Regions from separate parts of the Arthrobacter sp. JUb115 genome, predicted to be linked through region 3. Evidence: riboswitches for the same ligand, from Rfam matches in the RefSeq annotation. Region 3 holds a riboswitch; each other region holds the start of a gene.

Region 1 (7,586 bases), on a different contig from region 3:
GGCCCTGTATGCTTCCTCGGCGCTGGGAGCAATCAAATCCGCCATTTCCAACCCATGCCACAGGCTCAGGTAAGCGGTGTTCAAAGCCGGGTCCCACGCAGCGGCCAGGTCCCAGTCCAAGATGCCAACCAGTTTCTCGCCGATCCAGTGCATGTTGTGGCCGGCCAAGTCGCCATGAACCAAGCCCGCAGGAACCTGCGCCAGGATATCGAGCTGGGCCCAGAGCTCAGTAGCAGGCCCTCGCAGCTCCTCGGGCAGCGCATCGAAGCATTGCTGCTGCCTGGCCTGGGTCCATTCGCCACGGAATGAAAACGGTTTGGCCAGATGCTCGCTGATCGGCTCCAGCGGCAGCTCGGCCAAATCCTTGACCAGCTGTCCCAGCACCTTCGGATCCCCGTAATGCGGTTCATGGGCGCTGCCGGGGATGAAAGACATGGCCACGGAGCTGAGTCCGTCGACGTGCAGGATCTCGGAAACCGCCACCGGAATCTGGTAGTTGAGCTGGCCCTCCAGCAAAGACAGCAGCTTGACGGAACGGGGCATCTGTTCCGTGGCCGCTGGCGTGCGCGCCATGCGAATCACCGCTTGCGGATTGCCAATGACCACCTTGTGGAATTGTCCGCCTTCGTTCACCGCCGCGTCTTCCCAGGAAAGATCGGGGCAGAGCTGACGGGCAATCTGCAGTTCTCCAATGGTGGCAGGACGGCTCACTCGCACTCTTCTCGTTCAGCTTGCTGGTGGTCTCAACCTCAGGCTATCGCAGGTTTGCCACGTGGCTGCTCAGTACGCGCACAGCCAGATCAGCCTATGATCGGAAACGTGAACGCTGAACAAGTTAAGCAGACAGCAACCCGCGAGACCCTCAAGTTCGAGATCGTCTTGGTTCTTGCCCTGTCTTTGGGACAAAGCGCGGTCTACTCGCTGCTGAGCTTTGCCGATAAGGTCACCCGGGCGCCACTGCGCGAGCAGACTACATCCTTGAACAACCCGCTGAGCACCCGCGAGTTCTTTGATTTCTCCTACCAGCTGCTGGACATCTTCTTTGCATTGGTACCCGTCGTGCTGGCGCTCTACCTGATGAAGCGCACGACCGGACGAACTATCCGGGACATCGGTTTCGATATGCGCAAGCCGGGCAAGGACGCACTGCTCGGGGCGGGGATGTTCTTGGCCATGGGAGTGGGAACGCTGGGCGTCTATGCCGCTGGACGGGCACTGGGCGTCACCACAGCACTGTCAGCAGCGAATCTAGGCGATTATTGGTGGAGCGTTCCCGTGCTTCTGCTGTCGGCTGCACGTCATGCAGTCCTCGAAGAAGTGCTGATGCTCGGATTCCTGTTCACCTACGCCAAGAAATTGAAGCTGGGCTTGTGGAGCACCATTATTGGTTCTGCGATAATCCGAGGCAGCTACCACCTCTACCAGGGGGTGGGGCCGATGATCGGCAATATGCTCATGGGCGTCGTCTTCGGCTGGGTATACCAGAAGTACGGGCGGGTGATGCCGCTGGTTATCGCGCACTTCCTGCTTGATGCCATCGGCTTCGTGGGATACGCCTTGGTCGGGCCGGCCATCGGAATCGGCCAGTAGCGCCGGTAAGCTGAGCCAATGCAGATTACCGTGCTGCGCGAGGAGGACCTTCGCCAAGCAGTTGAATTGTGGGAAGCAACTGGGCTGACTCGTCCGTGGAATGATGCGCTCGCCGACGCCCGACGGGCTTTGGCCGAGCCTACTTCCACGGTGCTGTCCATCGTTGAGAACGATCAACTCATGGCTACTGCGATGGTTGGCCATGATGGCCACCGAGGTTGGCTCTACTATGTTGCGGTGGATCCGTGCCGGCAGGGCAACGGCCTGGGAAGGGCGCTGGTGGATGCCGCTGTCCTGTGGCTGCGGGATCTCGGCGTGCCCAAGGTGCAGCTCATGGTCCGCGAGGAGAACTCTGCCGTCATCGATTTCTATGAACGGCGGGGCTTCGAAGACCAGCACGTCGCGGTCCTGGGGAAGCGGCTGGACCGGCCTTAAGGAAAAGAAAGTAGGTGGGGACGCCATTGTCCCCGCCTACTTGCGATCTCTGCGGAACTGTTTACAGCACCACGGTTCCGGACTCGGTCTCAAAGGTAACCGACATGATGCCCGGAGTGCCATTCGGCGCTTCATATTGCATGGTGACAGCGCCCAAATTGACGTTCTGCGGCTGGCCCAGCCAATCCAGCACCCGTTCACGCGAGCCGGCGATGGAGATCTGGCTGATGGCGCCGGCAGGTTCCAGCGCCTTGGACGGATGCAGCTCCTCGGATCCTTCATCCCAGGAAATCAGGTACGGGCACTGCGGATCGGCGATCAGGCCCTTGATGCCAATCTGCTGCCAGGTCAGTTCGCGGCCATCAGGGAACTTCCGGTTGCCCGGCACCGACTTGCGGCCCAAGCGGTCCTCGGCACTGGATAGATCCTCCACCGAGACGCACCAGCCCATCCAGCCGCCGCCGAGCTCCGAACGGGCGCGAACCGCCTGTCCGAAGGGTGCCTTGTCGCTGGCCGGGTGGTTCAGGACTTCAACCACCTCCAGGTACTGGCCATGCTTGAGCGGGAAGATGACATTGCGTGTTCCGAATCGTGGATGCACGCCGCCCTTGACGAATTCCAGTCCAAGGGACTCGGAGATTCTTTCAGCGGTTGGCAACAGCCCGTCCGGGCCGCATGCATAACTTACGTGATCTAGCCTCATCATGTGCCCATCATGACAACATGTGATGCGAGTCTCTACTTAGGCACACCTAAGTTCCGTGATGCTATCGAATACTCTGCGATGAACCTGCAATATTCGCGAAATATGACCGATTGAGTCCAATCACCAGCCCTTGCGTTGCAAAGATCTTCGGTTTTCGGGCAAACTGGTACCAGGTCATGAGTCCCAGTAACAAGCCCCGGCTTACTGGGCGGCAACCCTCCAACCGCGGTGGGGTGCCCCGGGTGAAGACCTGGCCCTTGAACGCACAAGGCATCAAGGACAAGCGCGGGTTACCCCTGGAAGTCGTCACGATATGGTGCTTCCTGTCGGTGTCTTTTCAGTGGCGTACCCCCATAGTCATGAAACGCTATTTGGAGGAAACCATGAGCAATAACTGGTCATTTGAAACCCGTCAGATCCACTCCGGCCAGACCCCGGATCCGACGACCGGGGCACGGGCTCTCCCGATTTTCCAAACCACCTCTTTCGTCTTCCCCAGCGCCCAGAGCGCTGCTGCACGTTTCGCGCTGCAGGAACTGGAGCCGATCTACACCCGTATCGGCAACCCGACCACCGACGCGGTGGAAACCCGCATCGCTGACCTGGAGGGCGGCGTTGGAGCACTGCTGCTCTCCTCGGGACAGGCTGCCACCACTTTCGCCATCTTGAATTTGGCCGAAGCCGGCGACCACCTGGTGGCCAGCCCCAGCCTGTACGGCGGAACCCAGAACCTGCTCAAGCACACGCTCAAGCGCCTGGGCATCGAGGTCACCTTCGTTTCCGACCCGGACAACCTGGATGATTGGCGCGCCGCGGTGCGTCCGAACACCAAGGCCTTCTTCGGGGAAACCATCTCCAATCCGCGACAGGACGTCCTGGACATCGAGGGCATCTCGGCGATCGCCCACGAAGCTGGCGTGCCGCTGCTGGTGGACAACACCCTGGCCACCCCGTACTTGATCCGCCCGATCGAGTGGGGCGCGGATATCGTGATCCATTCAGCCACCAAGTTCCTCGGCGGACACGGCAGTGCCATTGCCGGTGTCATCGTGGACTCGGGCAACTTCGACTTCGCCAAGGACGCCGACCGCTTCCCGGGCTTCAACACCCCGGACGAGTCCTACAACGGCCTGGTCTTCGCCCGCGACCTGGGTGTCAACGGCATCCTGGGCGCCAATCTGGCCTACATCCTCAAGGCCCGCGTGCAGTTGCTGCGCGATTTGGGTTCCTCGGTTGCGCCGTTCAACGCGTTCTTGATCGCACAGGGCCTGGAAACCTTGTCGCTGCGCATTGAACGCCACGGCCAGAATGCCGTAGAAGTTGCCAACTGGCTCGAAGCCCGCGAGGAAGTGCAGAAGGTCGCCTACGCAGGCCTGAAGTCCTCGCCTTGGCATGAGCGTGCGCAGAAGTACAGCGATCAGGGCGCCGGCTCGATCATCGCGTTCGAACTGGAGGGCGGTTCGGAAGCCGGCCAGGCCTTCGTGGACGCACTGGTATTGCACTCCAATGTCGCGAACATCGGCGACGTGCGCTCATTGGTCATCCACCCGGCCTCCACCACCCACGCCCAGCTCTCCGAAGCTGAGCAGGTTGCGGCCGGCGTGAGCCCGGGACTGGTGCGGCTGAGCGTTGGACTGGAGAATATCAAGGATATTCTGGCCGATCTGGAACTGGGCTTCCAAGCAGTTGCAGCCCTCGAGAACAAGGAACTGCAGGAAACCCTCTAGGCATGGCATCCATTGTGACTACTGAAGATACTCTGCGCGCCGAAGAGCTCGCCGGCGGGCAAGACGGCATTTTGCGCCGTAAGTCCGTGGGGGAGCACCACTTCGAATTCGGTGGATTCCTTCCGGACGTGGTGCTGGCCTATGAAACGTGGGGGACGCTAGCAGCTGATGGCTCCAACGCGGTGCTGGTGATGCATGCGCTCACCGGTGACGCCCACGTTGCGCAAGGCGATTCGCAAAGCGCCGGCTGGTGGGAAGAGCTCGTAGGCCCCGGCGCCACGGTTGACACCAATGAGTACTTTGTCGTGTCCATCAACATGGTGGGTGGTTGCAATGGTTCCACCGGCCCCTCGTCCTTGGGCGACCAGGGCCTGCCCTACGGTTCGAGCTTTCCCTTCGTCACCATCAAGGACTCGGTGCGCCTTGAAGCGCGGCTGGCCAAGAAACTGGGAATTGATTCCTGGCATGCGGTCATTGGCGGTTCGATGGGCGGTGCGCGCGCGTTGGAATACGCCGTCGAGTTCCCCGACCAGGTCAAGAATCTCGTAGTGATGGCCTCGAGCGCGCAGGCGACTGCCGAGCAAATTGCCTTTGCACAGGTGCAAACCCAATCCATCCGGTTGGACCCGCACTTCTGCAATGGCGACTACTACGGCAACGATGCCCGCCCGGACGCCGGTCTTGGCTTGGCTCGCCGCCTGGCCCACATCACCTATCGTTCCGAGGCCGAGCTTGAAACCCGTTTCTCGCGCAACCCGCAGGATGGCGAGAAGCCGACGGGTCTGCTCGAGGGGCCTCGCGGGCGGTACCAGGTGGAAAGCTATCTTGACCATCAGGCCAGCAAGCTGGTGAATCGTTTCGACGCCAACAGCTACCTGGTGCTCACCGAGGCGCTGATGAGCCATGATGTGGCTCGCGGCCATGAATCCCTGGAAGCCGCCTTGGCGCGACTGGCGAAGATCAACGTGGTGGTTGCCGCGGTAACCACTGACCGGTTGTACTTTCCTGAGCAGTCAGTGAAGCTGGCCTCGTCGCTGGCCAAGCCAAAACCGGTGCACTACATTGATTCGCCGATTGGCCACGATGGATTCCTGACCGACGCCACGCAGCTCGACGGCGTGCTTCGGACCTTGGTGTTCGGAGACTGAGCCCCGGAAGGGGCTCGGGAAGATTTCAAAGCCTGAAGCAGTTCCGCCAGTAATCGGTGGAACTGCTTCAGGCTTTTCGTGCCTACTTGGCGCTGTCGCCGGCGCCGAGCGAGTCGTTTGGCTTGGTCTGCGCAAACGGCGTGGCCGAGGGCCGCTTCGGGGTGATGCCGTCGCCGGAGGACTGGTGGCGCAGGCGGCGCAATACCCAGGGAGCAAGATGCTCACGCGCCCACTGCAGATCCTCCTTGCGGGCTTCCCGCCAGCTGCGTTCATCCACGGCCGGAACGATTTCGGTGTCCAGCGGATGCGCGACGTTCAGCGAGTCCAGTGCCATGGCGGCAATGCGCTGGTGCCCGGCGGGGGAGAAGTGCAGGCGATCCGGTGCCCACATCTGGGATTGGTGCAACTCCTGCAAGGCCCACATGTCCGCCACGATGGCGTCGTGGCGGGCGGCTACGGTGCGCACGTTTTCGTTGTAGATCGCCACCTTGCCTCGGATGCTTCCCAAAACCGGGGTATCGCGAATATCGGGCCCGGTGAAGAGCAAGAGCGTGGCACCCGTATCGGTGAGCTTGGCTACCGCATTGTCGAGGATATCTGCAATCTTGTCTGGATCCCCGCCCGGGCGCAGGACGTCGTTGCCGCCTGCGCAGAGCGAGATCAGATCGGGCTTCAGGTCAATGCAGGGATCGAGCTGTTCGGCAACGATCTGGCCAATCAGCCGGCCTCGAATGGCGAGATTGGCATACGAGAAGTCCGGGACGGTGCGGCTGAGCTCATGGGCCAAGCGGTCGGCCCAGCCAAGGTGGCGGCCGGTGCTCGACGGGTCGGGGTCGCCGATGCCCTCGGTGAACGAGTCCCCAATGGCGACATAGCGGCGCCACGGATGCAGTGGGGCATTGGCGGATGTTGATGGTTCAGAAGCAGAATCGTTTGGCACGAATCTATTGTTACCAAAGGGTAACTTATAGTCAATCATTCCCGAGGATGATTCCATGAACCGCCGTGCTAGTCGCTCAAAGCGTCCCGGCGCGCCTGCAAGTACTCGTCGCGGGTAATGATTCCTCGCGAGTGCAGGGAATCGAGTTCGGCAAGCTTGTCCTCAAGGGATTTTTCCGGCGCCAGCATAGCTGAATTAGCGGCTCTTGCCATCAGTTCGGTTTCCAGGGTCAGCGGATCAAAACCGGCGCTCTTGGCTTTGCGGTAATTGCGCACCGCTACGAAGATGATCAATCCGATAACGGCGATAAAGAGCATGGCGAACAGGGGAGTGCCGACTGAAAATACGGTGTCCACGTTATCGAATAGGGACGAAGCGCTTCCCGGGTCCGGTTCGATGTACCCGAAACTATCGAGATCCTCTTGCAGCTGCCCCGGAATATCTTCGCTGTATTCAATTTCGTCCATGGCGCCTATTCCTAACTCTGTCGCTGTCTCGTCCGGCGAGAGCGGCGTTCCGGAGGACCGTGAGGCCCTTGGTCCAGTTGAACACGAAAAACTTGAAAAGCTAGGCAATTTTTTGAAGATTTATAATCTTGTAACATGTCAACTGGATTTCGAGGCCTTGGAAGACCATGGTTCCAGGATAGTGCCGGCCAACGCCTTCAGGAGATTCGACGGTGATTACGGGGAAGTTCTGCTGCACCCGGGCGCTGCCATCGCCGGTGGCCGGGGACTTGATGGAATCGGGCCGCGGAAGCGCTGAGCTAGCGAGGTCCTGTTCGATAGTCTTGGGGAACTATGACTATCCCGGACCAGGCTCCAGTGGCCATCATCTCCCGTAACGACGAATCCCGCCTTGGAACTCCGCTGCTGGTGTTCCTGCACGGCTATGGCTCGAATGAACAAGACCTCATGGGGCTCTCGCAGCATCTGCCCGAAGAGTTCACTTACCTCTCGGTGCGCGCACCGCTCCAAGCAGGCCCGGGGTACAGCTGGTTCCCGCTGACCCAGGAAATCGACTACTCCATCGAGTCGGTG
Region 2 (7,586 bases), on a different contig from region 3:
AAGCAAAAACCATTCAGACCACCGCCAAGGACACCGGTGAAACTGCCACCGTCCCGACGACTGTCGACCGCGATATGTACGACGAAGGGAATGACTGGATGGAATCGCTGGCCGGCACCGGATGGCACGAAGTACCAGGATGGGACCTGGGCTTCTGGCCCTACATCATCTTCGCTGCAGCTAAAACGGAAGACGCAGCTGGGAAGCTGTTTGGATACACCACCTACGTTGAAGGCGACGTGACCGCACGCTGGTACCGCAGCCGCGAAGCCCGCAACCTGGCCATCAGCAAGGAAGCCTTCTGGTACTGGGCCAGAGGTCAACCGGACGGACCAGAAGCACTGGAAGGGATGAACTCGCAAGAGTTCCAGCCGATCGACGGACTGTGCGAACCATACATCCCGAACTTCGGGAACTAACCCCGCCAGGAGACATGACTGGTCAAAAGAACTTGACCGTCCGGCGGAGCGCTCCGATTATGGGCAAATGAAGCAACAGCTAGGAAGTCTTTTTGGTTTCCTTAGTAGCAAACCAGCCGGGCAAGCTAATCAACAGTCCCACGACGCCGACAATCGCCACCACCCAAAGAGCCGGGGCAGGCCATGAGTCCAGATTGTTCTCATCCATGATGACCCCCGTCGAATACAGGGCAATCCCGCTGCATACTAAGGTAGTCAAGCTCATCCCGAGGGCCACGGACCATAGGGTTCTTCGATTTGCATCCACTGCCTGCTCCTTCGCATCTCCAGTCAATTGACGCACTTCCAGGGATGCTTCTGCTTCCTGAGAATTCTGAATAGTGCGTCAACCCAGAGTACTGTCTCCGATGCCTTTTAGCTGGGTGCCGCATAGGGAATCTTCGCCCAGAGAAACTTCAACTTCGTGCAGCATCGAGGATGCGGCGCCATGCTATTGCGAGATGCCGGAATGTTCTCGGGCCAAGGGAACTGAGTTTTCATATAGCAGTGCGGGCGGGATTTTTCTTATTTCGTTCGTGCTCGTAGCGAATCGAATTCGATTCTCGCTGCCTGTTTTAGGGTTTGGGCGGTTTGGTCTTGCGTTGCAGTGCTGTGGTTTGCAGATTTTTCGATCTGTGATTGAACGCGATGAGCACTCCGGGGCCACACCCACGGCATGCCGTGAGTCAATTGCGTCGACAATGGTTATGCAGAGGTCTTGTGCTTCCTTCGGAATGCTCCGCGCAAAAGTTCAGCCTCGTTGATCAGACCGGCCATTTCTGGAGATTTGCCGCAGGAAAATGGGTGCATGCAACGCAATGTTGCATGCACCCATTTCTTGGAGTCCTGGACTTCCTACGCGAGGACCTGGCGCTTGGAGGAAATCACGCCGGTGTTGAATCCAGCCAGGCGCAGGCCGCCGTGGAAGCGGGCGTGCTCGATCTTCACGCAGCGGTCCATGACCACATTCATGCCCGCGGCCTCGGCGCGCCGGGCCACTTTCTCGTGCCAGGATCCCAGCTGCAGCCACAGGGTCTTCGCGCCTACGGCCAGGGCCTCGTCCAGCACGGTAGGCAGGTCATCGTGCTTGCGGAAAACCTCCACCAGATCCGGGGTCTCCGGCAGATCGGCCAGCGACTTGTACACCGGCTGGCCCAGGATCTCATCGAGTACCGGGTTGATGAAATACACCTTGTACTTGGAAGATGAGAGCAGGTAGGTAGCCACGAAATAGCTGGCGCGCGATGGCTTGTTCGAGGCACCGACAATGGCGATGGACTTGGTGTCGCGCAGGATCTCCAGGCGCTGTGCGGCTCCAGGGCCTTCCCAAGCGGTATCAACGGCAGTCATTAGATTGCTCCCTTCGAAGCGGTTGGCAATGCGCAGGCGGAACCGTCATAGGCCGGAGCCTCGAACCCTGCGGCGGAAGCGGCAATCGCTTCCTGCGAAGCGGCCAGCGCCTGGTCCAGATCCCAGAGGATGTCCTCGACATCTTCCAGTCCTACCGACAGCCGGATCAGATCTTCTGGCACGCCAGCGGAGACCAGCTGCTCGGCGCTCAGCTGCTGGTGGGTGGTGGAGGCCGGGTGCAGCACCAGGGTGCGGGCATCGCCGATGTTGGCCAGGTGGCTGGCCAGCTGCAGGGCTTCGATGAACTTCGAGCCAGCTTCGCGCCCGCCCTTCACTCCGAAGCTGAAGACCGAGCCGACGCCCATGGGCAGCAGCTCCTTGGCCTGCGCGTGCTGCGGGTGGGATTCCAGGCCGGCATAGTTCACGTAGGTCACGCGCTCATCGGCCTGCAACCAGGCCGCGACCTGCTTCGCATTGGACAGGTGGTTGTCCATGCGCTGCGGCAAGGTCTCCAGGCCCTGGAGCAGCTGGAATGCGGACTGGGCCGGCAGGGCCGGTCCGAAGTCGCGCAGCTGCTCGCTGCGCAGCTTGGTCAGGAAGCCGTACTCGCCGAAGTTGTCCCACCAGGAGACGTTGCCGTAGCTGGCTACCGGTTCGGTCATGGTGGGGAACTTGCCGTTGCCCCAGTTGAACTTGCCCGACTCGATGACCACGCCGCCCAGGGTGGTGCCGTGCCCGCCGATGAACTTGGTAGCCGAGTGGATCACGATGTCCGCGCCGTGCTCGATAGGGCGCAGGATGTACGGGGGAGTGAGCGTCGAATCGACCACCAGCGGGAGATTGTGGCGGTGCGCCACCTCGGCCAGGCCCTTCAGGTCAGCGATGTCGCCGGACGGGTTGGCCACAACTTCGGTGTAGACGGCCTTGGTGTTCTCCTGGATCGCCGCTTCGAAGTCGGCGGGATCATTGGAGTCGATGAAAGTGGTGTTGATGCCGAAGCGGCGCAGCGAGACATCCAGCTGGGTGATGGTGCCGCCATAGAGCTTGGAGGATGCCACGATGTGGTCGCCTGCCTGGGCCAAGGCCGCGAAGGTGACGAATTCCGCGGCCATGCCCGAGCCGGTGGCTACCGCTCCGATGCCGCCTTCCAGCGAAGCCATGCGCTCTTCGAAAGCCGCCACGGTCGGGTTGCCGATACGCGAGTAGATGTTGCCGTACTTTTGCAGGGCAAAGAGGTTGGCCGCATCGTCAGCGTCCTTGAAAACGAACGAAGTGGTCTGGTAGATCGGCACTGCGCGTGAGCCGTGCTCGGCATCGGGGGTGCCTCCGGCATGCAATGCGCGGGTGCGGAAACCAAACTTGTGATCTGCCATGGTGGCTTACGACTCCTTGTCGACTGGGGTTTCGCGTGCACCGCAGGGCGGGCCGCGATCGAGGCAGGAATCCCGGAATCAATGTCGCTTCCTGCCGTGGTCCAACGGGTAAGCGGCTGCATCGTTTCTGGCGGTAGCACCGTATCCACCGGATGTGGCAGGTTGCTGCGGCGTCATCGAACCAGATCTCTCAGCCGCTCGGGATGGTGTAATAATCTTCGCAACATGACCGTTCGTGACCCAACTATGAGTCGTAACGTTGCGTATTGGAGCTGATATCGGAGATTCTTCGATACCTGTTGCCCCGGTTAGGCTGGATTCATGGATACTTCTCTGGCATTGGTTCGACACGGGCAGACAGACTGGAACCTTGCAGGACGCTTGCAGGGACGAACCGATATTCCGTTGAACGATACCGGGCGCGAACAGGCTCGCGAGGTCGGACGCAGGCTCATCGGCCAGAATTGGTCGCTGGTACTTGCTTCACCCTTGGAACGTGCCCAGGAAACTGCCGCGCTGATTGCCCAGCAGATCGGGGCTGAGACGGGGAACGCTGTTCCGGAACTCATTGAACGCGGCTTCGGCCCGCTGGAAGGCCGGATCATGGCCGAGGTCAGCGAAGCGGAATCGGCTGCTGCCAAGGACCTGCGTGAGCCGCGTGCCCAGATCTTGAGCCGTGCAGTGCCAGCGCTGCTGGACTTGGCCAGCAGGCATGCCGGGCGCAAGGTCATGATTGTCAGCCATGGGGCCACCATGCGCACCATCCGCGACGCATTGGCCGGAACCACGGATCCCCAAGGCGTGGAAAATGGCGAAATGCTCCACTTGGACTTGATCCGCCTTGAGCAGATCGCCAGCGAATTGGATCTGGTGGCATTCTAGGAATCCATGGGGTCTCTGCGAGAAGTAAATTTTTTTTCGTTCACGCCTCACAAAATGGTCTCCTCGTACGTTTACATGGTGAGAAGCCATGAAGGCGCAAGAATTCCAGGAGAGCCATGCAAGCACCGTTCGAGCGGATAGTCCAGGACTATGGACTGAACGTCCTGCGCGTTTGCCGTGCCCTGCTTGATGAGCATCGCGCGCAAGACGCCTGGTCCGAAACGTTCCTTGCCGCGCTCAAGGCGTACCCGCAACTGCCGGAGGACGCCAATGTCCTGGCATGGCTAGTGCGTATTGCCCGGAACAAAGCCATTGACGAGTTGCGCAGGAACAAGCCGGAAATCCTCATCGGCCAAGACGTGGACAGCCTGGCCCCATCAGCCCAACGGCCGGATCTGCAGTTGGAAAACCTGCAGCTGTGGCATGAGGTGAACCAGCTTCCTGGCACGCAGCGGCAGGTGGTGGCCTACCGCTACCTGGGCGGAATGAGCTACGCGCAAATTGCCGGAATCCTTTCCGGCACCGAAGCTGCCGCCCGGCGTTCGGGCGCCGATGGGATCAAGAATCTGCGGGCCCGGATGGATGACCAAGAACTATGGCGGGAGCAGCCATGAACGGAAAAAATTATCGGCAGCAGGCTACGGCCGCTGAAGCGCAAGTCCTCGACTCGCTGCAGGACCGGCTCGTTGAACGGGCCCGTGCACGGGAACTTGTTGATGTTGCCTATCGCGTGGTCGATAGCCCCGTGGGGGCCTTGCTGCTGGCCAGCACCGATGCCGGGCTGGTCCGGGTCGCTTTTGAATCCGAAGGCCATGACCGGATTCTGGAGGTGCTCTCGGAAAAGCTCAGCCCGCGGATCCTGCGCGACAAGTCGAGCCTGGATGGTGCCGCCCGGCAACTGGAGGAGTATTTCGCGGGCCAGCGGCATGGCTTCGATCTTCCGGTGGACTTGCAACTCTCCACCGAGTTCCGCCGCCAGGTGCAGCTGGAACTGGGTCAAATCGATTACGGGCATACCCTGAGCTACGCCCAGCTGGCGCAGCAGATCGGCAAGCCGAAGGCGGTGCGGGCCGTCGGTTCAGCCTGCGCCACCAACCCGATTCCCATCGTGCTGCCCTGCCATCGGGTGCTGCGCACCGATGGTTCATTGGGCGGCTACCTGGGAGGCTTGGAAGCCAAGTCCGAGCTGCTGAAGCTGGAGAACCCGGACTTCGCCAGCGGCGCCGCGACGCTGTTCTGACGGGCAGTTCCCGCATGAAACAAGTGCTGGGCTGCTGCCTCCCTTGCGGGAAGCAGCAGCCCAGCACTAATTGCTACGGGCTTGCAGCCCAGCAGCTGCTACTTGCTGCGCAGTTCGAAGCGATCTGCGTCCATGAGCTTGGCCCAAGCGGAGGCGAAGTCATTGACGAACTTCTCCTTGGCATCATCCGAAGCGTAAACCTCGGCCAGTGCACGCAGCTCGGAGTTGGCACCGAAGACCAGATCCACGCGGCTACCGGTCCAGCGGCCATCGGTGGTGGTGTAGGTCTGCTCGTCAGCGGACGGGGTCCATTCCAACCCCAGCTCCAGCAGGTTCGCGAAGAAGTCGTTGGTCAACGCGCCTGGGGTGTCGGTGAAGACGCCCAAGTTGGAGCCGTCCCAGTTATTGCCGATGACGCGCAGTCCACCGAGCAGTACGGTCGCTTCCGGTGCCGAGAGGCCCAGCAGATTCGCGCGGTCGATCAGCAGGTACTCGCTAGGCAGCTTGACGAAGCCCGAGTCGTAGTTGCGGAATCCGTCGGAAACTGGTTCCAGCCATGCGAACTGGTCAACGTCGGTTTGCTCCTGGGTTGCGTCTACGCGGCCCGGGGTGAATGGAACCTCGACCTGCTGGCCAGCTGCCAGGGCTGCCTGCTCGACTCCGACGTTGCCGGCTAGGACAACGACGTCCGCGAAGGAAGCCTTGATCCCGGAAGTGGCGTTGAAGTTGTCAACAATCTCTTCCAGCTTGGCAATTACCGGTTTGAGCTGCTCAGGCTGGTTCACGCTCCAGGAGACCTGTGGTTCCAGGCGGATGCGGCCGCCGTTAACGCCGCCGCGCTTATCCGAGGTGCGGAAGGTCGAAGCGGCCTTCCAAGCCGTGGATACCAGCTGCTGGACGGTCAGTCCCGAATCGTTGATCAGGGCTTTAAGTGCGGCAACTTCAGTTGCACCCAAGGTGGTCTGCGGAGCTGCTGGCAGTGGATCCTGCCAGAGCAGGTCCTCAGCGGGAACCTCTGGGCCGAAGTAGCGGGACTTCGGGCCCATGTCACGGTGGGTCAGCTTGAACCATGCGCGGGCGAAGGCGTCTGCGAACTGGTCTGGGTTCTCCTTGAAGTTCTTGGAGATCGGGCCGTAGACCGGGTCGAAGCGCAGGGCCAGGTCGCTGGTAAGCATGCGTGGCTCGCGGTGTTCCAAGGTCTCGAATGCAGGCTGGACCAAGCCGGCTCCGCCATTGTTGACCGGGCGCCACTGCTTGGCGCCTGCTGGGGATTCGAACAGTTCCCATTCGTAGGCGAAGAGGATGTGGAAGAACTCGTTGTCCCAGCGGGTTGGGTGGTAGGTCCAGGTGACTTCAAGACCCGAGGAGACGGTGTCCGCGCCCTTGCCGGTGCCGTGGCCGTTCTTCCAGCCCAGTCCCTGCATTTCGAGCGGAGCTGCTTCTGGATCCGGGCCGATCTTGTCATCGGCATGCGCGCCGTGGGTCTTGCCGAAGGTGTGGCCACCGGCGATCAGCGCGACGGTCTCCTCGTCGTTCATGCCCATGCGGCGGAAGGTTTCGCGGATGTCTACGGCCGAGGCCAGCGGATCCGGATTTCCGTCAGGACCCTCAGGATTCACGTAGATCAGGCCCATCTGCACTGCTGCCAGAGGAGCATCCAGGTCTCGCTTGCCGGTGTAGCGTTCGCTGTCCAGCCAGACCTTTTCAGGGCCCCAGTAGACATCGTCATCTGCTTCCCAAACGTCCTTGCGGCCGCCGGCGAAACCGAAGGTCTCGAAGCCCATGTCTTCCAGAGCCACATTGCCAGCCAGCAGGATAAGGTCGGCCCAGGAAATCGACTGGCCGTACTTCTTCTTCACTGGCCACAGCAGGCGGCGAGCCTTGTCCAGCGAAACGTTGTCAGGCCACGAGTTCAGCGGAGCGAAGCGCTGCTGGCCTGCGCCGCCGCCGCCACGGCCGTCGTGCGAGCGGTAGGTGCCTGCGGAGTGCCAAGCCATGCGGATGAAGAACGGGCCGTAGTGGCCGAAGTCTGCTGGCCACCAGTCGTGCGACTGGGTCATGATTTCGGTCAGGTCGGCTTTTACTGCCGACAAGTCGAGGGCATTGAAGGCTTCAATGTAGTCGAAGTTCTCGTCCAGCGGGTTGGAAACCTGCTGGTTCTTGGCCAGAATCCTCAGATTCAGCTTATTCGGCCACCATTCGGTGTTGGCATTGCCCTGGGTAGGGTGAATTCGACCCGCGCCGCCAACTACTGGGCACTGACCTGCAGTCATCTCAGACATG
Region 3 (7,586 bases):
TAATATCGCCCTGTTCCTCGATGGGCAAACCGATCTGGTTCCGAGCACCAGCTATGCCGAGCCGATTTTTGTCGACAAGGACAACGTGAATCAGGTGCGCCATGACAACGGAATCTAAGGAACTGCTGAGCATGGCCGCCATCAACAAGTCCTTTGGCACGGTCGCCGTGCTTGACCATGTGCACCTGCAGCTTCGGGCCGGAGAGGTTCTGGGCCTAGTGGGCGAAAACGGAGCTGGAAAATCCACCCTGATCAAGATACTCACCGGGCTGTACACCCTGGACTCGGGGCAGATCGAACTTGCCGGCCAGCCGGTGCAAATTCGCCGGCCTGCCGATGCCGAAGCGCTAGGCATTGAAGTGATTCACCAGGACCGCCATCTGGCCGGCCGCTTGACCGTCGCCGAACAGCTGTATCTGGGCACCGCGAAGAGTCGTGGGCTCTGGCGCCACGAGCGCACCGCGCAGGCAGCAGCCCGGGCGGATATTTTGCGAACCACCGGCCAGGAGCTGGACACCGGTGCCTTCGTTGATGAGCTCAGCGTTGCCCAGCAGCAGCTGATCCAGATTGCCCGTGCCGTACTGGCCGAACCCAAGGTGCTGATTCTCGATGAGCCGACCGCACCGTTGGCCAATGATGAAGTTGAACAGCTCTTCGGCACGATCCGGCATCTGCGGGACCGCGGGGTAGGGATCATTTTCATCTCGCATTATCTCCAGGAACTGCGGCAGATCACCGACCGGATTACGGTGCTGCGCAACGGCAGAAATGCCGGTGACGCCAGTTTCGCGGACGGTGACAGTATCGAAGATGTCATCGGCTTGATGCTGGGCAACCAGGTTAACGAGTTCTCGCACCAGAGGCGCGAGCCGCCCGCCGTTCAGGGCGAGCCTGCCCTTGAACTGGTGGACCTCTCGGTGGCCGGAACATTGAGCGGCATCAATATCTCGGTGGCGCCCGGAGAAATCGTGGCCGTCACCGGATTGGTGGGATCGGGGATTGAGGTGCTCGCCGACGCGGCCACCGGCAATCGTGCGCATACCGGCTCGGCGCTGCTGCACGGCCGGCCGGTGGCATCTGCGGCGGACTTTGCCGCCCGGGCAGGCGCCTACGTCCCGTCGAACCGGCATTCAGATGGCATCTTCCTGCGCAACACCGTGCGCGAAAATATTGCAGCGGCCAGCCTGCGAAAGCTTGGCCGCCGCCTGGGCTTGTTGAATGCGCGCAAAGAGCGGGACACAGCCAGCGAACTGGTGCAGCGCCTGGATATCCGTCCGGCGAATCCAGAAGCCGTGGCTTCGGGTTTGTCCGGCGGCAACCAGCAGAAAGCGGTATTGGCCCGCTGGTTGGCCAAGGGATCGGACGTGCTCGTCTTGGACCAACCCACCTCGGGCGTCGACGTGGGAAGCCGTGCGCATATCTACGCGCAGATTTCCCAGTTGGTCCAGCAGGGAGCCGCCGCGCTGTTGGTCAGCGTTGACCTGGAAGAAGTAGTGGGACTGGCCGATCGAGTGCTGGTGCTCTATCGCGGTCGGATCATCGCCGAACTGCCGTCGAGCGAGGCGGGTACGGAAAGAATTCTTCACTTGGCATCCAGCGGCCAAACCGCCGGAACATCACGCGAAGAGGTCAAAGCATGAGCACCACCCTTGTTCCGGTCGACGAAGCACCTGCGCCTGGCGCGTCCCGCACGAAGCCGAGATTGGCGGCCTGGATCGGCTACGCCGGCATCACCGCGGTGCTGCTGCTCTTTGCCTTCGGTTCCCCATTTTTCTTGACGGCTTCGAATATCGCCACCATCCTGACCCAAGCGTCGGTCTTCGGCATTGCCGGGGTGGGGCTGGCCATTGTGATCATCGCTGGCGGCGACGACGTGCTCAACGGAGGCATCGACCTGTCCACCGGCGCGGTGGCAGGACTAGCCGGAACGGTGACCGCGCTGGCCGCGGCTGCCGGAACCCCGGGCATGGTCGCGGTGCTCTACGGGGTCCTCGTTGCCACCGCGATCGGCGTCGTCAATGGCCTCTCGGTCACCTTGGGCCTGCGTCCGCTGCTGGCCACCTTGGCCACCATGGGGGTGGCCGCTTCGCTGGAACTGGTCTTCAGCCAGAACTTGAAGATCGCCGTTACCGGTGGCTTCTTCGAAGCGGCGCGGGGCAGCGTGCTCTTCGGCATCCCATTGGTGGCCTGGCTTATGGCGCTCATCGGGGCAGCGGGGTGGTGGGTATATGGCAAAACCAGCTGGGGAGTGAATTCCTATGCGGTTGGCCAGAATCCGACCGCCGCGCAGGTGGCGGGACTTGACCCGCGCCGATACCGGCTAGCTAGCTATGTGCTCAGCTCGGCGTTGGCTGGCCTGGCCGGAACGCTGCTGGTGGCAAGGCTTTCGGCCGCCGTTCCAGGCATCGGAACCCAAATTCTCCTGGACATCATCCTGGTGGCCTACATGTCCATGATCTTTTCGCGCAGGCGGCTGGTCAGTGTGGTCGGCACCGTTCTGGCCGCGGTATTTGTGGCCGCCCTGGATAACGGATTGACGCTGCTGGGCGTGGCCAGCCAGTGGGTGGGTGCTGCCAAGGGCCTGCTGATCCTGCTGGTCTTGGCCAGCGTGACCCTGCGCGGAAGGAAGAACCGATGAGCACCATTGAAACCCTGGCCGCACCCGTGGAGCCGAGCCCCGGACCGGTCGCAGCCTACAGCGGAAAGAAACGCGGCACGCTTCAAGCATCGAGGCTGGTGGCTCCGGGTACGTTGGCCCTGATCCTCATCGTGTTCTCGGTGCTCAGCCCGGTGTTTTTCACCGTGGGAAACCTCTTCGGAATCCTGGGGCAGGTGGCTTTGCTCGCCTTGGCCGCCATCGGGTTGACCCTGGTGGTGCGCGCCGGAGGCATCGACCTGTCGATTGGCGTGGCCCTGGATCTGGGAGCCTTGGCCAGCGCTTGGCTGATCCATGACGGCTACCGTGCGTGGGTGGCCGTGGCCGGCGGGCTGCTTTTCGCCTTGGCGGTGGGAGCGGTGAATGCGCTGCTGATCGTGATCCTGCGAATCCCGGCTTTCCTGGCTACGCTGAGCGTGTGGTTTGCCGGCACCAGCGTGCAGCAGCTGCTCACCGGCGGCGGCGCACCGATCTACCTGTCGGCGCCCCTGGTGCCGGACGGTTTTGCCGTGATCGGGCGCGGATACTTCCTGGGCATTGACGCCGCCATCGTCAACGCGGTCTCCATCTCCCTGGTGGTGGCCCTGCTGCTTGGCATCACCCGCTACGGGCGGAAGCTGACCATGGCCGGCGAACAGCCGAGCGCCGCAAGAATATCTGGCCTGCGGACCAATGCGCTGATCGCCAGCGCCTACCTGTTGTGCGCGGTGATCGCCGGATTCGCCGGAGTGGTGCTGGCAGCACGCTCCAACGGATATGTCCCGGGCAGCGGACAGGCCTATCTGATGGATGCCATTGGCGCGGTCTTCATCGGGGCAACCATCAGCCGCTACGGGCGAGTGTCCGTGGGCGGAACGCTGATCGGCGTGGTGATTTTTGGCCTGCTGGATAACGGGCTGAACCTGATTGGCCTGTCCTTCTTCTGGCAAGACCTGGCCCGAGGGCTGGTTCTCCTGTCCATCCTGCTCGCCGCCGTGGTGCTCGGGAGGGCCAAGAGTCGGCCGGCCACCGGCATCTTCGCGCTATTGCGCACGACCAAGCATCAGGCACTGACGAACACCGCGAAGGGAAACAGAAAATAATGGGCAAGCGCATCCACCTTAACGCCTTTGACATGACCTGCGTCAGCCACCAGAGCCCTGGGCTGTGGCGGCACCCGCAGAATCGAGCCGACGAATACAACACCCTTGAATACTGGGTGGATCTGGCCAAGACCCTGGAGCGCGGTGGCTTTGACGCCCTGTTCCTCGCCGATGTACTTGGCATCTATGACGTGTACCAGAATTCCAGCGGTCCAGCCTTGCTCGATGCCGACCAGGTGCCACTGAACGATCCCTTCATGCAGGTTTCCGCCATGGCCGCGGCCACGAAGAATCTCGGTTTCGCGGTGACCAGCGCGCTGACCTATGAGCAACCCTACGCGCTGGCCCGGAAGTTCTCCTCGCTGGACCACCTCACCCGCGGGCGCATCGGTTGGAACGTGGTGACTAGCTACTTGGAGTCGGCGGCCCGCAATCTGGGCATGGCCAGGCAGCTGGATCACGACGCCCGCTACGACATTGCCGATGAATTCATGGACGTGGTCTACAAGCTCTGGGAGGGATCATGGGAGGAAGACGCGGTTCTCAAGGACCGCGAACGTGGCGTCTACACCGACCCTTCCAAGGTGCATCCGATTAACCATCACGGCCAGTACTTCAACGTGCCGGGCATCCATCTTTCCGAGCCTTCCATCCAGCGCACCCCGGCGATCTTCCAAGCGGGCGCTTCTTCGCGCGGCCGGCGCTTTGGCGCGCAGCATGCCGAGGGCATCTTCCTGAATTCGATCAATACCGCGGTCACCCGCCGCCAGACCGATGCGATCCGCGACGAGTTCGAACTGGTGGGTCGGCCCCGGGACGCCGCCAAAATCTATGCGCTGATGACCACTGTGGTGGCTGATTCAGACGCGCAGGCGCAGAAGCTCTACCGCGAATACCAGTCCTATGCCTCGCGCGAAGGTGCCATGGCATTCTATGGCGGGTGGTCGGGCTTGGACCTGAGCCAGTACGCGCCGGATGAGGAGCTGCAGTATCTGGAAACCAACGCGGCGCGATCGGCGGTCTCGATTTTCACTACAGCGAATCCGCAGCAGAAGTGGACCCCGAATGCCATCGCCGACTACCTCGGAGTTGGCGGCATCGGACCGGTGCTCGTCGGTTCGCCGGAAACCGTGGCGGACGAAATCGAGCGTTGGGTGGATGAATCAGGATTGGACGGGATCAACTTGGCCTATGCCATCACCCCAGGTTCCTTCGAGCAGTTCACCGATCTGGTGGTTCCCGAGTTGCGGAAGCGCGGAAGAACTTGGGCAGGATACGAAGGCAACACCCTGCGCGAATATCTGGCGGGTCCCGGCACGACGCGAGTGGCTGACGATCACCCGGCAGCCGCCTATCGCGGGGCTTATGCGGGAAAGGCCTCGGCAGCGGAATCCGAAGCGAGCCAAACACCTGAAGCTGTACTAGGCGCCCGGTGACACATGAGGAAATATGACGGCCACTGAGGCTCCTGTGAAGGCCTCGAAAATGTCGATTCATGACGATGTTCCGTCCTATGACATCTTCCCTGCCAAGCGGAGGCCGTCGGTGCTTCACTGATGGAGCACAACCCATCCAGAGCGGCTGAGAGACCTGGCTCCGAGACGCCGCAGCAAGCCTGCACTCCGCAGGTAGTGCTAACGCCAGGTTCGATGGATCCGCAGATTTTCTGCATCCTTCGGAATCCATAGCCCAAGAGGAGAACGAAGATGACTGTACTGGATACCCAATTGCCGCGCGTGCCCTACATCGGCACTGCTGATGAAGCTGAACTCGCTCATTGGCGCGACGTCGCCCAGCAAGTAGCTGGCAAACTGGCGGCTGACGCGCTCGACCGCGACCGCAAGAACGCCCAGCCTTTCGCCGAAGTGCAGCTGCTGCGCGAAGCCGGGTTGCTCAATCTCTTGGTGCCTGCAGAATTCGGCGGAGCCGGAGCCCATTGGGAAACGGCCTTCGAAGCGGTCCGCATACTGGCCGCAGCTGATGGATCCATCTCGCAGTTGCTGGCTTACCACTACATCAACCAGTCCGGCATTGCGTTCTACGCCCCGGCAGAAGCTCAAGGGGCATGGTGGCAGCGCACCGTGGAAGGGGGGTGGCTCTGGGGCGATTCGGTGAATCCAGTTGATCCGGATTTGACGCTGAGCGCCGAAGGGGACGGCTACCGACTGAATGGAGCCAAGCGGTTCTCCACGGGTTCCGGTGTTGGAGAGGTCATCGTCATCAACGCGCTGGTCCAGGGCGGAGAATACGACGGGCAGATTCTCGCGTTGGTTCTGCCACGCGATATCGATGGCTTGGAAATCGTTGACGACTGGGACTACCTGGGACAGCGGCTGAGCGCGTCGAATTCCTTGAAGTTCCACAACGTGCGGCTCGAAGCAAGGGACTTGCTGGGATTCGTCACCGATGAACCGGTCTCCACCCTGCTCACCCCCGGGATCCAGCTGGCCTTCGCCAACTTCTACCTGGGCATCGCCCAGGGAGCGCTGGCGCGCGGCAAGCAGATCTTGCTGGGCCGCAAGAACGCCTGGCTGTTCTCGCAGGCAGAGACCTACTCGCAGGACCCGATCTTCCAGCGCACCGTCGGAGAGCTCAAAGCCCGCACCGCAGCGGTGGCGGCGCTGACCGAGAAGCTGGGCCGGAAATTCGACGCCCTGCTCTCGAAGGCCGGGGATGTCACCCAGCCCGAGCGAGCGGCGTTGGCCGTGGAAATTGCTGAAGCCAAGGTGGTCTCCACTGAGGTGGGAGTGGATGTGGCGAACCGGATCTTCGAGGTGACCGGTTCATCTTCGACTGCGAACTCGGTGGGCCTGGACCTGTACTGGCGCAATGTGCGCACCCATTCGCTGCACGACCCAGTGGACTACAAGAAGATCGAGGTCGGCGCCTACTTCCTGCGCGGAGAGTCCCAGCCGCTCTCGCTGTACACCTAAGAAAACTTCTCCCGGATTGGACTGAACGATGACTGTACTTGCAACTGGCAATCGACTCGCAGGACTCAAAAACCGCTTCGCACCGCTCTTCGCGCGCATTGCGCAGGGCGCAGCCGAACGCGACCGCACCGGCGAATTGCCCTACCAGCAGGTCGCGGACCTGGCCGCTGCCGGCTTTGGTGCGGTTCGGGTCCCGGAATCGCACGGGGGTGCCGGTGCTACGCTGCCCGAGCTCTTCGAGCTCTTCGTGGATCTCGCGGCCGCGGATTCCAATATTGCCCAAGCGCTGCGCGCGCACTTCGCCTTCGTCGAGGACCGTCTGGTTGCGGCCCCCGGCCCGGGGCGCGACAAGTGGCTGGCCCGCTTCGTGGCGGGAGAACTGGTGGGCAACTCCTGGACCGAGGTCGGCACCGTCAAGGTCGGGGACGTGATCACCAAGGTCACCCCGGACGGCGAGGGAGGATTCAAGATCAACGGCACCAAGTACTACTCCACCGGCTCGATCTTCGCCGACTGGCTGGATACCTACGCAGAGCGCACCGACACCGGCAAGCGGGTGATCGCCGCAGTCAACCGCCACCAGCCCGGCGTCGAGCTGGCCGATGACTGGGATGGCTTCGGCCAGCGCACCACGGGTACCGGCACCTCGACCTTCACCGATGCAATTGTCGCCGAAGAAGACCTCATCGACTTCGATACGCGTTTCAAGTACCAGACAGCTTTCTACCAGCAGGTGCTGCTCGCTGTCCTGGCCGGCTCCGCCAAAGCAGCCGAGCGCGACTTCGCCGCTGAGCTGAAGGCGCGCAAGCGGACCTTCAGCCATGCCGCGGCCAATGTGGCGGCCGAAGACCCGCAGCTGCTGCAGGTGATCGGCGAGGTCTCCGCGGCGGCCTTCGCTGCCGCGGCAACGGTAGA
Region 4 (7,586 bases), on a different contig from region 3:
CCTATGGCCAAGGCGTCCCAGCGGCCGAGGACCTTCTTGAGGCCTGGTTCTGCGGTGCGGTTCTTCGCGGTTTTTCCTGACATGGCAACCCCTTCTGGAAAGTTGGTCAGGATCACACTATGCAAAAACGCGCTTAAGGGTATTGGATGTTTTGACTACATTTCAGGCTATTTTGCCCAAATCAGGAGGCTAGGCCTCGCCGGAGCGCTTCTTGCTGGCTTTCACCAGCGCGCGGTCGACCTCGTGAATGCCCAGGCAGAAGCCTGCGGACATGACCAGCGATTTGATAGTCAGTTCGGAAAGGTCATCAGCTACGTACACCAGCTGGATCGGTCCGGCCAGGACCAGCAGGACACCTGTCCACAGCACATACGCCCACGAGGTGCGTGCCTGCGCCATCACCGGGAAGCGTGCCCGTCGGCGAATCGTCCGCACGCCAATGGTGACAATGACGACGGCCAGAATCGCGGCGCCAATGAAGAAGAAATTGCGTTGGGTGCGGATCCAGGTCAAGGTGGTGCCAATAAGAACGCCGAAAAGTATCGAAGCCCACCAGCTGATACTGCGCAGTTGATCTTGCGCAGCGGTTGGTTCGCCTGTCCTCACGCCTCTCCCATCACTGATTGTCCCGAGCGCCCGGAACAACGCATCGTTCCTAGAATACGCGGTTCATCTCCCCGCAGACGAACGCGCAGCCGCACTGCGCATGCCGTGCCATGGCAGCAAGCGCAAGGGATTGGCGTCATGAGAGGATCAGCGTCCAGGTAACCACGGCAACCTCATCAGAATCGTTTTCCCAGCTATGCGGTTCACGCCCGGGGAAGGTGATCGTATCGCCTGCTTCGAGTTCTACGCGCTGATCAGGCAATACCAGGATGAATTTTCCAGCGATCACGTGCAGCACTTCCAGCTCGCAATCCACCGAATACAGCTCCGCTTCACCGGTGCCCTTGGGCGCAATCTCGGCGCGAATCATCTGCACCCGCTTCTCGCTGCGCGGCGTGACCAGCTGCTCCGTGATGCCGTCACCGCCCAGGGAAACACGGGGTGCCTGCTCCAGTCGGACCAGTTTCGTTTCAGGAACCTCGAAGAGGGTACCGACCTCCATGCCCAGCACTTCGCACAACCGCAAAAGAGTGGAAACCGAAGGGCTGGTCAGGTCGCGCTCCACACGCGAGAGGAAACCCTTGGTCAGTCCGGATAGCTCGGCGACCTGGTCAATGGTCATACGCTGGGTCTGGCGCACCCCGCGCAGCCTCGCACCGATATTGATCGCAGCACCGGTTGGTTCAACTGGCAAGGTTTTCATCGTTTGGCTCCTCGACGTTTTCTGCAGCAACAACCGCAACCACTTTGGCTTCAAGGCCTGCGGGGCAAGTTTACCAATGGTAAACACACCGCGCCCTCTACCGCGAGACTGCAGCGCTCACTAGACTCTGCCCATGGACAGCACCAAGGACAAGCTCTGCGGGTACCTGAACGACGCGCGCGAGAATGCGATCTACAAGGCAGAAGGCCTCGCCGAACACCTGGCACGCACTCCGCTCACCCCTACAGGCACCCATATCCTGGGAGTACTGCACCATTTGGCGATCAATGAATACGAATATTTCGGCACCTGCCTCAAGCGCAGGGCCGATGACCGCTACGTTCGCGAATTCATTGCGCCGCATGATCCCGACGCGGATTTCCTCCCGCCAGCAGATATGGATGCGCAACAGCTGATCGGCCTGTATCGGAAAGCCATCGCCTTCGCCGATGAAGCCATCAGCGACCTGCCCCTGGACTGCCCCGTAGAGGTACCGTGGTGGGGGCCAGCTGGCAAAACCACCTTGGATCACCTGCTCATCCATGCGCTCGCCGAGACCTCCCGGCATGCAGGGCATCTGGATATTATTCGCGAGCAGCTCGATGGCCGTGCTGGCTGGACCGCGCAACTGGATCTGCTGCCCGGCTACACCGCGGGGCAATGGGCCGAACAACGCGAGAAGCTGCAGCAACTGGCCAATGCCTTTGCCCCGGGCAGCTGAGCCGCAGTCATATTACGCATTCGGACTTCACCGCGCCCTGCCGCCGGCGGTACCATCGGAAATGTTGCTTCACGAGACGCGGCGCCAAGCTCCGACTGGCCGCGCACCAACCCCAAGTTCATGGGTGGTTCGGATGAGGAAGCGGTCCGCGCATCAACAGGTGCACGGGCAAGAGCTCGCAAGAGAGTTGACCTCAATGGCATATCCGATTCTGCCCGTCATCGACCGCCAGACCGGCCAAGTGCAGTTCAAGGCCGAGGGGCGCTGGCGCACCCGCTACGTTGCAGATCCGCTCAGGCTTGAACGGCTCATTGCCCGTTGCGCCCGCAGGCCGACCTATGATCCGGCCACTTCTGAATTGCAGCTGGTGCTGCCGGTAGCCGGAAATCCCGCGGGCAAGAGAATTGCTTTTAGCCTTGCCAAATTCCCAAGTGCAGGAGCCCTGACTAAACTGGGTGGTTGATCCGATCCACGGGTTTCATTGGAAAATCCATGTTCCAGGAGAGTCATCGTCGCGATGCCACAGCACCCAGAAACCGAACCTACCAAAGCGCAGATCCAGCGATGGCGCAAGTATCTCGCAGATGAAGTCGCCGAAGGCTCCATCTACAGGGCCCTCGCGGAAAAGAAAACCGGTCAAGAACGGCAAATCCTGCTGGGCCTTGCAGAGGCGGAAGCCCGCCACGAATCCCACTGGCGCGTCCTGCTCGGCGAGCATTTCAAGGAAGTCCGCCCGTCGCTGCGACGCACCATGCTGCGTTTCCTGGCATTGCATTTCGGTTCGGTCTTCGTGCTGGCCATGGCCCAGCGCTCCGAAAGCAGTTCGCCCTACCGCGACGACAAGGACGCCACCGCGCAGATGGCGGCCGACGAACAGGTCCACGAAGAGGTCGTCCGGGCGCTGGCTACAGCAGGCCGTGCGCGCCTTTCGGGCAACTTCCGCGCTGCGGTCTTCGGCGCCAACGACGGGCTGGTTTCCAACCTGGCGTTGATCATGGGTATCGGTGCGACCGGTGTTTCAGCGACCTTCGTGCTGTTCTCCGGTGTTGCCGGTTTGCTGGCCGGCGCACTGTCCATGGCAGCTGGCGAATACGTCTCGGTGCGTTCCCAGCGCGAGCTGCTGACCGCCTCGCGACCAACCCAGGTCACGCTAACCGCCGCCCCGAACCTCGATCTGGACGCCAACGAGCTGGTGCTGATCTACAAGGCCCGCGGAATGAGCGATGAAGATGCAGCGCACCGGGCCGCAGAACGCATGGGCCTGTTCACCTGCGATTGCAACCCCGACTTCTCGTTGAACCCGGAAGGCCGCGGCGAAGAACTCGAGAAGGAGCACCAGGAACTGGGGTCGGCCACCGGCGCGGCGGCCACCTCGTTCATCCTTTTCGCTTCCGGCGCGGTCGTGCCGATCCTGCCTTATATCCTTGGGCTCTCCGGCATGACCGCGATCCTCGTCTCGGTAGTCCTGGTAGGCGTGGCCCTGATGATCACCGGAGGGATCGTGGGACTGCTTTCCGGTGCCTCCCCGCTCAAGCGCGGCCTGCGCCAGCTAGCCATCGGCTGGGGCGCAGCGGCCATCACCTACTGCTTGGGCCTGATCTTCGACGTCAGCATCGGATAGCAGCCTGCTGCGATTCGAATGCCGGTACAGCTTTGGCTGTACCGGCATTTTCCATGCCGTGCTCTAGCTGTTCTCCGGCCGCCGGGTACGCCGGCGCAGGGTTTGCATGCTCTGGATGAACTCCATCGCTTCTTCGGCGGTTTCCACCAGAGCAATCTTCTGTTCCATGACACGGTCCTTGGCCAGGGCCTGAAGCAGCGGCCAAGCAGGCAGATCCCTCGTCCAATAGTCCTTGCCGATCAGCACCATCGGCACCACGCGAGCACCGGTAGCGTAGTAGTTTTCGCAGGCATCCTGGAAGATTTCCTGCACCGTGCCGGCGGCCCCGGGCAGAACTACCAGCCCGCCGTTGGACTGCTCCAGCAAAATCGCTTCACGAATGGAATTGGTGAAGAACTTGGCAATCTGGGTGGCAAACAGATTCGGCGGCTCGTGGCCGTAGAACCAGGTTGGCACGCCCAGGGACTGCCGCTGGCTCGGGAAACGCTCCTTGACCATCAGCGCAGTTCTCGCCCAGCCGGTGCGCTGATGGATCGCATCTGGCGCTTCGGCCAGCATCTGCAATGCCGTAGCGACATCTTCTTGCCCGTAATCGGCCAGCCACGCACCGGCGTTGGCGGCTTCCATTGCGCCGGGGCCTCCACCGGTGGCGACCGCGTAGCCGGCCCGGGTAATCATGCGCCCAAGCTCCAAAGCTTGCGCATACTGCGCAGTGCCCCGGCTCATCGCATGCCCGCCCATCACCCCGATAATCGGGGTTTCCTTGAACGTGCCCTCGTACACCGCCGAGACCAGCGCCTGGCCAATGTGGTGATCATGCAGGGTTCTTGCCAGCGCATTGCTATCGCTATCGGAATTCACCGCTGCATGCTGCTGGGAGTACGCGTAGATCTTCGCATCAGGCACTTGCTCGTAGGTCTGCGTCCGGATCCCCGAGTACAACTCATGCGGCGAATACAAGCCGCGAGCCACCGTCTCGAAGGGAAGCTCGTCCCCCGAGCTCATGCACAGCCCGCCAGTGGCTTGCACGATCTGCGATCCTTGCGCGGAATACTGGCAATCGATGAATAGCGCTTCGGAAAGATCCAAGGATTCCAGCACGGTATCCCGTTCGCGCAGATCAACACGGTGCACTCGCCAGCCTTTTCCGCGTGCGCGGTGGGAAGCCAGCGCTTCGGCTGCGAGACGGTCGAATTCAACGAGCGTCGTTATGTTCACTGCGCGTGCTGGAAGGTAGGGCCACACTTGGGACATGCGTCAACGCTACGTCATAGATAGTGATTATTCACAGAAAGGCCCTTCAACTTTCGCGAAGGCCCGGAACGTGAAACGATGAGAGGATGATTGAATCTGTTCCACCAACCATTGATGCCCGCCACTTATTGGCTTTTCTGGGCAACGTTCCTTTCTTCTATGGAAAGAACCTGGCTGCAGAAGCAAATTCCGTGGTTGACGTGGAATTCGACGAAAGCACCCACCAGATCGAAGGCACCGTCACCGATTCTGGCGAAGAATATTCTCCGATGATCCAGGTCCTCATGGACGGTGGAGAGTGGAAGATCGAATCGTGCGAGTGCACCTGCGACGCACCGGGCATCTGCTCGCACATCGCGGCACTGGCTATTGTCTCCAACAAGATCGCTTCCCAGCCACGCCCCGTGCCTGCCCGGGAAGAGAAGCCGAACACAGTTTGGTCGCAGCAAATCGATTCATGGTTTGAAGAGTCCGAGCCGGGCCCGGCCGATGGCCTGCTTGGTTCGCAGCACGATCCGGTAGTGCCGATGGCGCTTCAGTTCCTGCTCTTCGATTCGAAGGACGCCACCCAGCAGCAACAATGGATGCCGACCGGAACCATCCCGCACCCGACCCGCAATAAGCGCTTCCGCTTGGGAGTGCGCCCAATGGTTCGCAACACCGAAGGCCGTTGGGTTCGTGGCCAGCTTCGCTGGACCACCCTGGGCTTCAAGACCTACGGCTGGAACCTGCTGCGGGCGCAGCACCACTGGTTTACCCGCTTTGCCTCCATGGCGCGCAGCGACAGCCAGCTGCAGTTCAAGGTGGATGAAGACTGGCTGTTCCTGGACGAGTACGCTTCCGAGCTGCTCTGGCCACTGCTTGACCAAGCTGATGAGCTGGGAATTCCGCTGATCACGACCCGATCCGAGCAGCGCGTGCGCATCGTTGCTCCAGCCAGCTTCAGCATGCAGGCCTCCCTGGATGAGCAACGGCTGCAATTGGACGGTGTCCTGCACATTGCAAACCAGGATCTCATTCTCGATCCGGAGGCACCAAGCGGTGTCATCGCCGAGCATGGTTTCTATGCCCAGTTGGCTCAGCCTGATGAGATTTGGCTCGCGCCAAGTGTTGAGCCGATTCCTGACGCGCACCGCCGCTGGTATGTTGACCGCCGTCCGGTCACCGTGCCTAGGCCGGAGATCAAGGATTTCTTTGAATCCTCCTACCCGCGTTTGGCCCGCCGTTTCGAGCTGCGTAGCGTTAGCGACGAGCTGGAATTGCCTGCTTTGAAACCGCCCTATGTGCAGGCGACCGTGGTCTACAAGCGCGAATTCAACGAGAATAACGAACCGAACGACACCGCCGCGCTGGACTTCCAGATCCTCTACCCGGGGATCCCTGGCGACCAGGAAGTGTATGACCTTGAGGCCGAGGAACTGCTTCAGGCCGCAGTGCATGAAGTTTTCCTGGTCCATGAAGAAAGCGGCAATCCCAACTTGTCGCCGAAGTTCTACGCCCGCGATGACACCATCGATTTCGTCACCGAGATCCTCCCCGCGCTGGAACGCATTCCTGAAGTCAAGCTGGTTGAGAAGGGTACCCGGCCGAAATTCCGTCAGCTGCGTGAACTTCCTCAGCTGAAGATCAATGCCGTGAATCATGAACGGACCGACTGGCTGGACCTTGGCTTGCTGATCACCGTGGGCAACCACGAGGTTCCTTTCTCGCAGATCGTCGAGGCCATGAGCAATGGCCAGATGAAGCTGCGCCTGCCGGATAACACTTGGTTCTCGTTGAACCACCCCATGTTCGCCAAGCTCAAAGCCCTCGTTGAAGAGGCCCAGGCAATGAATGACAAGCCGAAGGAGGGAGACCTGAAGCTTACGGTCTTCCAAATCTCATTGTTCGAAGAACTTGATGAGATGGCTGAAGGCATTGACGGCGCGGACTTGTTTATCGCACGCATGCGTTCACTGCTCAAGGTCGCTGAAGCCCACCACGCGCAGGTGCCGAACACGCTGAACGCCCAATTGCGCCCTTACCAGGTTGAAGGGTTCCACTGGCTCTCTCGCCTGTACGAAGGCGGATTCGGCGGAATCCTCGCCGATGACATGGGCTTGGGCAAGACCTTGCAAACGATTGCCCTGATTCTCCATGCCCACAAGCTCTGGGCCGATCCGCAGGCATGTGCTCAGCTGCCCGCAACCCAGCGCACCCGTCTGCCGTTCTTGGTTGTCGCCCCGAGCTCGGTGGTTTCCAACTGGGAAATGGAAATCAACAAGTTCGCCCCATCCTTGCGGGTAGTCAGCGTCGAGGGCACCTTGCCTTCGCCACGGCAGCTGAGGGAACTGGCCGAGAATTACGATGTCATTCTCACGACCTATACCCTGTTGCGTCTGAACGACGAGATTTACGAGGCGCAGCGCTTTGCCGGCTTGATCCTCGATGAGGCGCAGTTCGTGAAGAACAAATCCACCAAGGCCCACCGCACCGCGGTGAACCTGCAGACCAATTTCAAATTGGCCGTCACTGGCACCCCGATGGAAAACAACCTTTCCGAGCTCGGTGCTTTGCTGTCGCTGGTTGCTCCGGCATTGTTCCTGAACACAACACGCTTTAATCGCCAATTCGCCCGCCCTATCGAAGTGCTGGGCGACAAGGACACCCTTGCATTGCTGCAGCGTCGCATCAAGCCATTC

The links. A riboswitch is a leader RNA that binds a small molecule or an ion and turns the genes downstream of it on or off. The one in region 3 is predicted to bind S-adenosylmethionine.
Region 1: another riboswitch for S-adenosylmethionine. It lies ahead of EDF61_RS01160 (bifunctional o-acetylhomoserine/o-acetylserine sulfhydrylase); the one in region 3 lies ahead of EDF61_RS09425 (acyl-CoA dehydrogenase family protein).
Region 2: another riboswitch for S-adenosylmethionine. It lies ahead of EDF61_RS12735 (O-acetylhomoserine aminocarboxypropyltransferase/cysteine synthase family protein); the one in region 3 lies ahead of EDF61_RS09425 (acyl-CoA dehydrogenase family protein).
Region 4: another riboswitch for S-adenosylmethionine. It lies ahead of EDF61_RS03010 (hypothetical protein); the one in region 3 lies ahead of EDF61_RS09425 (acyl-CoA dehydrogenase family protein).

The regions. Positions count from the first base shown of each region.
Region 1 is NZ_SOBS01000001.1:238,670-246,255, reverse strand. Features, by position in the region: gene EDF61_RS01180 (phosphotransferase family protein) at 1-711, opposite strand, end outside; gene EDF61_RS01175 (CPBP family intramembrane glutamic endopeptidase) at 808-1,590, shown strand; gene EDF61_RS01170 (GNAT family acetyltransferase) at 1,609-2,025, shown strand; gene EDF61_RS01165 (VOC family protein) at 2,087-2,731, opposite strand; SAM riboswitch class IV at 2,904-3,023, shown strand; gene EDF61_RS01160 (bifunctional o-acetylhomoserine/o-acetylserine sulfhydrylase) at 3,115-4,458, shown strand; gene metX (homoserine O-acetyltransferase MetX) at 4,461-5,606, shown strand; gene EDF61_RS01150 (SGNH/GDSL hydrolase family protein) at 5,689-6,546, opposite strand; gene EDF61_RS01145 (SHOCT domain-containing protein) at 6,615-7,013, opposite strand; gene EDF61_RS01140 (hypothetical protein) at 7,012-7,311, shown strand; gene EDF61_RS01135 (alpha/beta hydrolase) at 7,347-7,586, shown strand, end outside.
Region 2 is NZ_SOBS01000007.1:3,720-11,305, forward strand. Features, by position in the region: gene EDF61_RS12725 (hypothetical protein) at 1-419, shown strand, start outside; gene EDF61_RS19115 (hypothetical protein) at 499-627, opposite strand; gene EDF61_RS12730 (CoA-binding protein) at 1,314-1,808, opposite strand; gene EDF61_RS12735 (O-acetylhomoserine aminocarboxypropyltransferase/cysteine synthase family protein) at 1,808-3,181, opposite strand; SAM riboswitch class I at 3,297-3,391, opposite strand; gene EDF61_RS12740 (histidine phosphatase family protein) at 3,503-4,063, shown strand; gene EDF61_RS12745 (RNA polymerase sigma factor) at 4,180-4,677, shown strand; gene EDF61_RS12750 (methylated-DNA--[protein]-cysteine S-methyltransferase) at 4,674-5,303, shown strand; gene katG (catalase/peroxidase HPI) at 5,402-7,585, opposite strand.
Region 3 is NZ_SOBS01000004.1:342,826-350,411, forward strand. Features, by position in the region: gene EDF61_RS09400 (substrate-binding domain-containing protein) at 1-118, shown strand, start outside; gene EDF61_RS09405 (sugar ABC transporter ATP-binding protein) at 102-1,640, shown strand; gene EDF61_RS09410 (ABC transporter permease) at 1,637-2,638, shown strand; gene EDF61_RS09415 (ABC transporter permease) at 2,635-3,738, shown strand; gene EDF61_RS09420 (LLM class flavin-dependent oxidoreductase) at 3,738-5,174, shown strand; SAM riboswitch class I at 5,304-5,394, shown strand; gene EDF61_RS09425 (acyl-CoA dehydrogenase family protein) at 5,445-6,671, shown strand; gene EDF61_RS09430 (acyl-CoA dehydrogenase family protein) at 6,700-7,586, shown strand, end outside.
Region 4 is NZ_SOBS01000001.1:649,567-657,152, forward strand. Features, by position in the region: gene EDF61_RS02990 (APC family permease) at 1-83, opposite strand, end outside; gene EDF61_RS02995 (hypothetical protein) at 190-606, opposite strand; gene EDF61_RS03000 (cupin domain-containing protein) at 743-1,309, opposite strand; gene EDF61_RS03005 (DinB family protein) at 1,443-2,030, shown strand; SAM riboswitch class IV at 2,098-2,211, shown strand; gene EDF61_RS03010 (hypothetical protein) at 2,227-2,493, shown strand; gene EDF61_RS03015 (VIT1/CCC1 transporter family protein) at 2,548-3,651, shown strand; gene EDF61_RS03020 (LOG family protein) at 3,715-4,905, opposite strand; gene EDF61_RS03025 (DEAD/DEAH box helicase) at 4,992-7,586, shown strand, end outside.